DNA from 2 places in the Flexivirga sp. YIM B11880 genome. Region 2 is predicted to be linked to the other one. Evidence: riboswitches for the same ligand, from Rfam matches in the RefSeq annotation. Region 2 holds a riboswitch; the other holds the start of a gene.
The links. A riboswitch is a leader RNA that binds a small molecule or an ion and turns the genes downstream of it on or off. The one in region 2 is predicted to bind cobalamin.
Positions count from the first base shown of each region.

Region 1 (4,901 bases), on a different contig from region 2:
CGGATCGGCTTGAGCAGCAGCCCGTCCTGGATCCCGGTGCCGAGGATGGATGTCTGGGTGGCTGATGTGGTCGATGTCATTGGCAAGCCTCGCAGTTCAGCAGTTCTTGGGGGTCGGTAGGGCAAGTGAAGCCTTCGGCGAAGACGACTTCCGGGTCGGCGGTTGGCGACGGCTGCACGGCAGGTGCTTCGACCGGCGCTGGGGCGGGTTTGCGCGCAAACCCGAATCCACTTCCGGCTCGGCCGCTCTCGACCGCCTTGTTCACCTTGACCGTCGACTGTTCGGCTCGGTGGCGCGGCTTCATGTGCAGGTAGTAGGTCGTCTTGACGCCCTTGCGCCAGGCATCGACATACAGGTCGCTCATGCCGCCGATGTCGCGTGACTCCAGGTAGATGTTGCGGCTGATGGCCTGGTCGATCCACTTCTGCGCCCGCGAGGCAACGGTCAGGTATGCCGCCGGCGGCAGCTGGAAGGAGGTCTGGAACACCTCCAGCAGGTCTTCCGGCACACCGGGCACGACCGACAGGTCACCACGCGAGCGCAGCAGGTCCTCGCGCACCGTGTCCCAGATGCCGCGCTCCTGCAGCGCAGCTACCAGGTTGCGGTTGACCTCCAGGAATTTCCCTGATGACGTCGTGCGCGAGAACAGTTGAGAGAACTGCGGATCCAGGCCCGGTGTGGTACCTGCGACAAGACCGATGGATGCGGTCGGGGCGATCGCCATGAGGGTCGCATTGCGCACCCCGGCCGTGACGCGCGCGCGCAGTGCGTCCCAGTCCATCCGGCTGGTGCGCGGGACATCGACCTGAACCCCGCGGCGCTGCTCCAGCACCTCGAGGGTGTCGATCGGGACGAGCCCACGGGACCAGCCGGATCCCTCGAAGTTGGGGTACGCGCCACGTTCCTGAGCCAGATCGCACGACTCGTCGATCGCGTGCCAGCTGATGAACTCGGCCAACCGGTCGATGAGGTCCGCCGCTTCATCGGACGCGTACGACAGTCCGAGCCTCTCCACCACGTCGGTGAAGCCCATGAAGCCCAGCCCGATTGCGCGATTCCGATCATTGGAGTGCTCCGACTCCGGCACCGACGAGCGGGTGATGTCGATGAGGTTGTCCAGCTGCCGCACGGCCAGCCGGGTCGACTCGGCGAGCCGGTCCCAATCCCAGTCCCACTCTTGGCCACACTCATCCTCGACAGCCCGGGGTCCCCGCGAAGTATCGACGGAGGAGCGCAGCGGGGGAGTCGAACTTCGTGGGGTGGGCGCCAGATGCCGAGAGAGATTGATCGAGGCCAGATTGCAGACGGAAACGTTGTCCCGGTCCTGCGGGAGGGTGATCTCGGTGCACAGGTTGGACAGGTGAATGGTGCCGGTGTTGTCGTTGAGCGCCCGCTGGTTGATCGTGTCCTTCCAGGTGAGCCATGGGTGCGAGGTGGTCTGCAGCGAGACGAGGATCGACTTCCACTGCGCACGAGCGCGGATCTTCTTGAAGGAGCGCAGCTTTCCAGCCTCGGCGAGGGCGGCATACTCCCGGTAGCGGCGGGAGAAGTCGTCGCCGACCAGCTCCACCAGGTCCGGCGTTTCGAGCGGGTCGAAGAGATACCACTCGTCATCCGCGACGACCCGCTTCATGAACTCGTCGGACAACCACACGGCGGTGTTCGCCGTACGCGTGCGCCGGTAGGGGTCGCCGGCGTTCTGCCGCAGGTCGATGAACTGCGGGAAGTCCAGGTGCCAGTTCTCCATGTAGAAGCACAGCGCTCCGAACTTCTTCCCGCCCCGCGACACGGCCCGCAGGATCGAGTCGATGGTGTGCATGAACGGAATCGGACCGGTCGAGGAGGTGTGGTTGCTGCGGATCGGACTGCCTTCTGAGCGCAGCTTCGACACCGAAAGGCCGATGCCGCCGGTTCCTTTGGTCAACCACATGACGTCCCGCATCGACTTGGCGATGTGCTCGATGTCGTCGTCCATCTGCATCACGAAGCAGTTGGACAGCTGCGGCGTGGTGGTGCCGGCATTGACCAGCGTGGAGCCGGCTGCCAGATAGTCGAGGGACGCCATCTTCCGGTAGAAGCGGATCGCCGCCTGGGTGGGGTCCTTCTCGTTGACCGACATACCCATGGCCACGCGCATCCAGAAGTAGGCCGGCACCTCCAGCGGCCGGCGGTCGGAATCCGTTGCCATGTAACGGTTCTTGAGGGTGACGATGCCGATGTACCGCAGTCCGTCGTCCAGGTGGTGGTCGAGTGCCGCGGCGAGCTGCTCGAGGTTGAAGGCGGACGCCAGCCGCGGGTCGAAGAGCCCGTCCTCGACCGCCTCGCGGACGTAGCCGGGGAACCGCGCCTGGTGCAGCAGAGCGAGCTCGGACCGGGTCTCGAAGTCGCCGAGCACCTTCTTGTAGATGGTCTTCAGCAGCAGCCGGGACGCGATGACGTCGAAGTCCGGGTCGTCCTTGACGTTCTGCACGGCCACCGAGATCGCGGCCTCGTCGAGTTGTTCGGTGGTGATGCCGTCGAAGAGTGTGATCGCCAGTTCCGAGGCGATCTGCATGGTCATCGCCATGGCGTTCGGCAGGCCGTCTGCGGCTCGCTCGATCGCCCGGTTGATGCGGTCTGCGTCATACGGCTCGCGTGAACCGTCGCGCTTGGTGACATGTATGGCCACGTGCGGTGTCTCCCGTTCTCCCTCACTGTGGCCCGGCGAGGAAGACGGCGAGCGGGCAGCAGACGCGCTGAGGCTCGCTGCCGCTCGTTCGTCAGCCCTTCCCGCGCGGGCTGCGGTCGGTCCCGGCCGCGGGTGCGCGGTCGGGGCAGTGGCAGGTCTTCGGACTCGTGACTCCGTGCGCGGCCGCGCACACCTACCGGTCGTCGCTTCCCAGGTGTCCAACCCAGTGCTGTTGACGACTTTCGTCCTCACTCACCGCTGCGGGGGCAGTGCCGGACTCTCACCGGCTTCCCTCTTGCCTCGAATCACTCGGTATGCCGCAAAACGGCGGCCGCGTGAGTCGAACCAGCTGCGAGAGACACACTATCTAGTGGTAGCCAGTTTGCCAAGGCCCAACATGATGTAGTTGCATGCCCGTAATTACGGCGATGTCAAATCCGCGGAACGGCGCGGAGCAGAAATGGCGAGGCAGCCAGGCGTGGTGGCTCAAGGGGCGTGTCGCGGCCGCCGAGAGACAACCCTGGGATGTCTCTCGGTGCGGATGTTGTCGGCTCGGCGAGAGCGCGCGGCGTGGTGCCAGGAGAAGGCACGTGGGGAGGGGCGGCTGCCGGGGTGTGAACGAGAAGAAAACTCCGAAGAGCGAGTGACGAGAATCGAACTCGCGTATTCAGCTTGGGAAGCTGATGTTCTACCATTGAACTACACTCGCGTGTCCCGAATGATCGCCAAGGCGCTCGCTCGGACCGGCAGGAGTCTAACCCACGAAGGCTCGCCACAACGCAACTGCCCGCCCGGTAGCGTGACCACCGTGCTGCTCTCCGACCGCGACATCCGCGCCCAGATCGACGCCGGACGTGTCCGCCTCGACCCCTATGACGAGGCGATGATCCAGCCGTCGAGCATCGACATCCGGCTCGACCGATACTTCCGGCTCTTCGACAACCACAAGTACCCCTTCATCGACCCCTCCGCCGAACAGGACGAGCTGACCCGGCTCATCGAGACCGAGGCCGGCGAGCCGTTCGTGCTGCATCCGGGGGAGTTCGTGCTCGGCTCGACCTACGAACAGGTGACGCTGCCCGACGACGTCGCCGCGCGGGTCGAGGGGAAGTCGAGCCTGGGCCGGCTCGGTCTGCTGACTCACGCCACGGCCGGCTTCGTCGACCCCGGGTTCTCCGGTCACGTGACGCTGGAGTTGTCCAACGTCGCAACGCTGCCGATCAAGTTGTGGCCGGGCATGAAGATCGGTCAGCTGTGCTTCTTCCAGCTCAGCAGTCCTTCGGAAAGTCCATACGGCAGTGCTAAATACGGGTCCCACTATCAGGGTCAGCGAGGTCCCACCGCGAGCCGCTCATACGTGAACTTCCACCGCAGCCAGGTGTGATGGATCGCTTCGAGGCCGGCCCGTCGCACGAGGGGGCGCACCCGTTCCTGACCCTGCCCGACGGCCGGCGCCGGCCGGAAGCGGTGGCGCTGCTACTGCACGGCGGCGCCGAGCACGGACTGGAGCGGACCAGCAAGTACGCCCCGCCGATCCTGCGGATGCTCGCGGTCGGCCGCAGCATCGAGCGGGGCCTGCGCGGCCGGGTCGCCGTCGCCACGCTCCGGGACGCGGTGCGCGGCTACAACGACGAGCGACGTTCGCCTGTCGTCGACGCGCAATGGGCTCTCCGGCGGCTGCGCGATCTCTACCCGCAGGCTCCACTCGCGCTGGTCGGTCACTCGATGGGTGGCCGGGTCTCGCTCGAAGTGGCCGGCACCGACGGCGTCGTCGCCATCGTCGGCCTGGCCCCCTGGATCCCGCGGGAGTATGACGTCGCGCCGTTCGTCACCCGGCATACTTTGCTTCTGCACGGCAGCAAGGACACCGTCACCGACCCACGGAAGAGTGCCGCGCTCGTGCGGCGAATCGGCGATGCCGGCGGTGACGCCCGCAGCGTGCAGCTGACCGACTGGCACGCCATGCTGTTGCGGGCGCCCGCCTGGCATCGCCATACCACCGACTTCCTGGCCGAGACTCTGCTGGACCATTGACCTCGCCACCTGGGCGTTTTCGGTGTGAACATGTCGGTGGTCCTTGTTACGTTGGGTGACCATGATCCGCTTCGAGCAGGTGGTCAAGACCTATGCCGGCGGAGAGACGGCTGTCGACGATCTCTCCTTCGAGGCACCGACCGGCCAGATCACCGTGCTGGTCGGGCCGTCGGGCTGCGGCAAGACGACGTCGTTGCGG
Region 1 is NZ_JBMAMH010000001.1:316,174-321,074, reverse strand. It holds gene ACN8HC_RS01565 (ribonucleotide-diphosphate reductase subunit beta) at 1-80, opposite strand, end outside; gene ACN8HC_RS01560 (ribonucleoside-diphosphate reductase subunit alpha) at 77-2,668, opposite strand; cobalamin riboswitch at 2,802-3,031, opposite strand; tRNA gene ACN8HC_RS01555 (tRNA-Gly) at 3,307-3,377, opposite strand; gene dcd (dCTP deaminase) at 3,477-4,052, shown strand; gene ACN8HC_RS01545 (alpha/beta hydrolase family protein) at 4,052-4,702, shown strand; gene ACN8HC_RS01540 (ABC transporter ATP-binding protein) at 4,764-4,901, shown strand, end outside.
Region 1: another riboswitch for cobalamin. It lies ahead of ACN8HC_RS01560 (ribonucleoside-diphosphate reductase subunit alpha); the one in region 2 lies ahead of ACN8HC_RS09050 (hypothetical protein).

Region 2 (4,901 bases):
TCGACACAGAGATTCACGTCCGCCAGCGCCGGTGCGCCGGAATCGTCATACCGCACCGTCACGTCACGCACCTCGATCACGCCGCCACCTCCTCGTGCCGTATGACGCCCGGCGGCGACACCACCGCCGCGAGCAGCCCGATCACGGCCGCCACCAGCGGCAGCAGGTCCACGACCGGCCACTGCGCCGGCGACGTGACGACGCTCAGGTGCGCCGGAGCGATGCGCGTCGCGAGCACCATCAGCACGCCGGCTGCCAGTCCACTGGCGGCCACTCCGTACGCGGTGCGGTCGAAGGGCTCGACCCGATAGCGCGTGACGGTGCGCTCTCGGGAGGAGACGGCCAGCCCGGCCGTCGCCAACGCGAACCCGACACCGAACGCCGGCCACCGGACAACGCCTGGTGCGCGCTCGTCGAGCACCCCGAAGACGCCGATGCACAGTGCGATGAGCCCGACCACCGTCATCAGCGCAACCACGCGACGTGTCCGCACCGGCGCCGGTCCGCGGCGGCCGTAACCGCGCGAGTCCATGGCCGCAGCCAGCAGCAGGGACCGGTCGAGCGCATCGGCGAGCACGGGCACGATCATCCGCCGCACGAGGTGCCACCGACCCCCGCGGGCCGGCCGCAACCGTTGTGCGCGGTGCACCCGACCGATGCTCTCGGCCAGCTGCGGGAAGACCGAGACCGAGACGACCACGACGGTGCCGATGTCGTAGAGGCTGATCGGCACCACCTTGAGCAGCCGCTTCGGGTTGGCCAGCGAGTTGGCCGCACCGACACAGACGACCATGGCCGCGAGATGCAGCCCGTCATACAGCCCGTCGAGCAGATCCGACAGATGGACGGGGCCGAGCAGGGTGACGCCAGCAGCCCACTGTGGCAACGGGATTCGAGGGAGGTCGAGCAGCACCGGACCGCCACCGCCCGCGCCAAGGAAGCACCGGAACAGCACGCGCACCACGACGATGAACGCTCCGAGGAGGAGATACACCCGCAACGAGCGCGCCCACGGTGCGTTGCCGCGCCGCAGCACGACGACGAAGCACGACACGCCGACCAGCAAGAGCAGCAGCAACGGGTTGGTGGTGAACGAGGCCGCCACCGCCAGACCGATCGCCCACAACCACCAGGCGACCGGGTGGACGGGAGCCGGCAGCCGGTTCACCCGAGGTGGCGCCGTCGAATGACCGACACCACGGCCCCGCCGATCGCCAGCGCGGCGAGCACGCCGCCGCCCACGACTGTCGTGGCGTTGACGCCCGACGACGTGCTGGCTTGCTTGATGAGCTTGTCGCTGTTGGCGACCGGCGGTTCGCCCGCCGCGACTGCCGCGCCGCTGGAGGTCGACGAACTCGAGGAGGTGGACGATGCCGAAGCGGTCGTGCGGTGCGTCTTCTTCGCCGGGTGATGGCTCGTCGGGCGCGTGCTCGACGTCCTCGCGGGTGCGGTGGACGACGGACGCGCGGCGCGGGTCGGCCGGCGGGTCCTCGTCGGATGGGTCGGCGCGGGCGCGGTCGTGGTCGTATGACGAGGCGGCGCCGGCGCGGTCGTCGTGCTCGTGGGCCGGGGGGCGGTGACCGGTCGAGTCGGTGTGGCGCGCGGCACCGAGTTGCTGCCCTCGTTGAACGACCAGCCCTCGAAACCACCCGGAATGACGTGGCTGGAGGAGACACCCTCGCTGCTGACCGACCACGATCCGCCGTTCGCGGCCTTCGAGTAGCTCCAGTAGGCGTTCGCCGGGGGCGTGTTGACGCACTGCTCGTGATAACCGTTCGGCAGCGTCGTGGTTGCGGACGGCTGGCCGTAGAGCCGGCAGACGAACGCCAGCCCATAACGCTGTGTGCCCTGGATCGGGATCCCGGCCGCCTGCAACGCCTGCAGACCCGTCGCGCCGCTGCCGACCGGCGAGCACCGGATCGCAACACCGCCGCCGAGCGGCCCGAAGTCGACCACCACCGTCACCCCGGCGCTGCTCGTGCAGTAGCCGTTGTGTGCCGAGGCGGCTCGTGCGGGTGCAGCGGACCCGGCATACGCGAGGCTCGTCGCCGAGGTCGCGAGCGCAACGGCAGCGGCCGAGCGCAGCAGGCGGCGGGAGGCGGCGGGCATGATCGGTGCGTCCTTTCGCGCCGCGGGGGTCCACGCGCGACACGAGATCGCCCGCGACTGCAGTCCGCGGCAGTCGGTTCCGGTGACGGGTGGCGCAGGTATTCCGGCTCACGACCTGGGTCGTTCACGGCTGCGGGTCAGCGCCGGAGTCACACCGGCTTCCCCTGCTCGCACCTGGACGCTCGCCTGAGCGTCAGTCCAAAACGGTAGCACCGCTTGTTTATTGCCACGGAATGCCGCACAGTCCTGACGTGACCACCATCCGAGAACTCGATCTCACCCAGGCAGTGCGGGCGCTGGCGAAACTCGCCGCCGGCACGGACCGGGCGATCGTCGGGATCACCGGAGCACCGGGGGCGGGCAAGTCGACGGCCGCGAAGACGCTGGCGCGCCGGTGCACGGCGCACGGCATACCGACCGTGGTCGTGCCGATGGACGGCTTTCACCTCGCCCAGGCGGTGCTCGACGCGCGGGGCTGGGCCGCTGACAAGGGCGCGCCGCACACCTTCGACGCCGCGGGTTACGTCGCGCTGATCGAACGGATCCGCAAGGAACGTGACCGGTCGGTCTGGGCGCCGACGTTCGAGCGTCTGCTGGAGGACCCGGTCGCCGGGTCGATCGAGGTCGCACCCGAGACCCGGCTGGTGATCACGGAGGGCAACTACCTGTTGACCCCGGAGGAGCCGTGGTCGGAGCTCAGCGGGCTGCTCGACACGATCTGGTATGTCGACACGCCGGACCAGCTGCGGGTCGACTGGCTGATCGCCCGCCGGCGGAGGTATGGCGCGTCCATGCAGGAGGCGACCGATCTGGCCCTCGGCTCCGACGAGCGCAACGCCGAGCTGATCCGCAGCACCCGGGACCGGGCGGACGCGTTCCTGCGGGTGGCGTGAGCCCCGTCATACCAGCTGTTCGCGCGCAACCTCCGCGCCCGCCGTGCGTCTTCCCAGCATGAGGTGCGACGCCGTGACGGCAGGACGAGGGGCGACCGCCCCGTCCCCGCTCGGCGTTACCGATCGGAACGATCACTGGTTAAGGTCTGAGCGAGGGGCCGGGACGTCATGACAGTGAGCGCACCGGCGATGTATGCCGAGAGGCCGTATCGCGTGGGAGGTCGGGTCCGTGACCGTGGATCTGTGCTTCCGCGCGACGCGATGACCGGCGGAGACTCGGTCGACCTGGCCGAGCTCTACCGCACCCATCACCTGCAGATGGTCCGGCTCGCCCGGTTGCTCGTCGACGACCTGGCGAGCGCCGAGGACGTGGTGCAGGAAGCGTTCCTCGGCATGCATCGCAACCGGGCCGCGCTGCGTGACTCCGGTGCGGCCGTCGGCTACCTGCGGCAAGCGGTCGTCAACCAGTCCCGTTCGATGCTGCGCCGGCGGCGCACCGTGCGCGCGCACCTGAAGGTGGCCGAACCGGAGATCGCGCCACCGGCCGACAGCGACGTGCTGCTGGCCGAGGAGCATCGGCAGGTCCTGCGTGCGGTCGACCAGCTGCCACCGCGGCAGCGCGAGGTGCTCGTGCTGCGCTACTGGTCCGAGCTCTCCGAGGCGGAGATCGCCACCGCGCTCGGGATCAGCAAGGGGACCGTGAAATCACAAGCGAGCCGGGCGATGGCCGCCCTCGCCCGCATCATGCAGGAGGAAGGAGGCGCCCCCGATGAGTGAGCCGGACAACCACGACGACCTGGAGCGCCGCCTGCGCGAGGCGTTCGCCGCCCGGGCCGAGCAGATCGAGCAGCACGACCTCGACCTGGACCGGGAGCATTCCGTCGCCGCGCTGCTGCAGTCGCCCTCCGGGCCGAGCCGGACCCGGAGGATCTTCACCGGTGCGGGCATGCTGGCAGCTGCGGCAGCCGTGGCCGGCGTGGTCACGCTCGCCATTCATCCGTCGGACCGGCACCAGCCGACCAACGCGCTGCGTCCGGCGACGGCCAGCTCGGCAACCACGACGATCGGCATCGGGCCGACGCCCGCGCGCGCGGTGACCAGCACCGCGAGCAAGGCGTCACAGCACGTGGCTCGCCCGTCCGGGCAGCTGAGCTCCCCCTCCCGACAGCTCACCCCGACCACGACCGCACCGAGCACGAACACGCCGAGGACCGCAACCGGGCACGGCGTGCCGTCCAGTTCCAGCAGCTCGACCACGACGACGCCGCAGCTTCCCCCGACGATGCCGCCGGGTCTGCCGCAGAGCGGCGTGCTCGGCGACGGTGAATACACCGGACCCGTGCCGCTCGCCGACACGGGCAACGGCACCCGGATGCTGCCGATGCCGGACGGCACGAAGTGGGAAGTCACCTCCCGGGCGGACCGGTCGCTGACGATCCGGCTCACCTACCTGTCCACGGACATCGACGCGTTCTGGCGCGCGACCCTCCCGGCGCAGGGCTGGAAGGCGGACGCGCAGTTCGAGACGAGCGGGTGGAGCTTCCCCGGCACGGCGTATGCCGTGAGCGCGATCAACGACAAGGGCTCCTTCACCGTCAGCTGGTGACACCCGCCGGCGGCCAGGACCGGTCGTCCAGGGTGCGGGAGATCGCCGCCCGCCAGGCGGCGCGCTGCGTCTCGCGCCGTTCCGTGCTGAGCCGCGGATCCCACTGGCCGGCACGGTGCCAGTTGCGGCGCAGCACCTTCACATCGGACCAGTAGCCCACGGCGAGGCCGGCCAGATAGGCGGCGCCGAGGCTCACGGTCTCACTGGTCGTGGGTCGCACCACGGAGACGTCGAGCACGTCCGCGACCATCTGCATCATCAGGTGGTTGGACGTCATACCGCCGTCGACGCGC
Region 2 is NZ_JBMAMH010000004.1:291,359-296,259, forward strand. It holds gene ACN8HC_RS09040 (ABC transporter ATP-binding protein) at 1-80, opposite strand, end outside; gene ACN8HC_RS09045 (energy-coupling factor transporter transmembrane component T) at 77-1,168, opposite strand; gene ACN8HC_RS09050 (hypothetical protein) at 1,165-2,109, opposite strand; cobalamin riboswitch at 2,186-2,333, opposite strand; gene ACN8HC_RS09055 (nucleoside/nucleotide kinase family protein) at 2,361-3,002, shown strand; gene ACN8HC_RS09060 (RNA polymerase sigma factor) at 3,246-3,779, shown strand; gene ACN8HC_RS09065 (hypothetical protein) at 3,772-4,608, shown strand; gene glpK (glycerol kinase GlpK) at 4,598-4,901, opposite strand, start outside.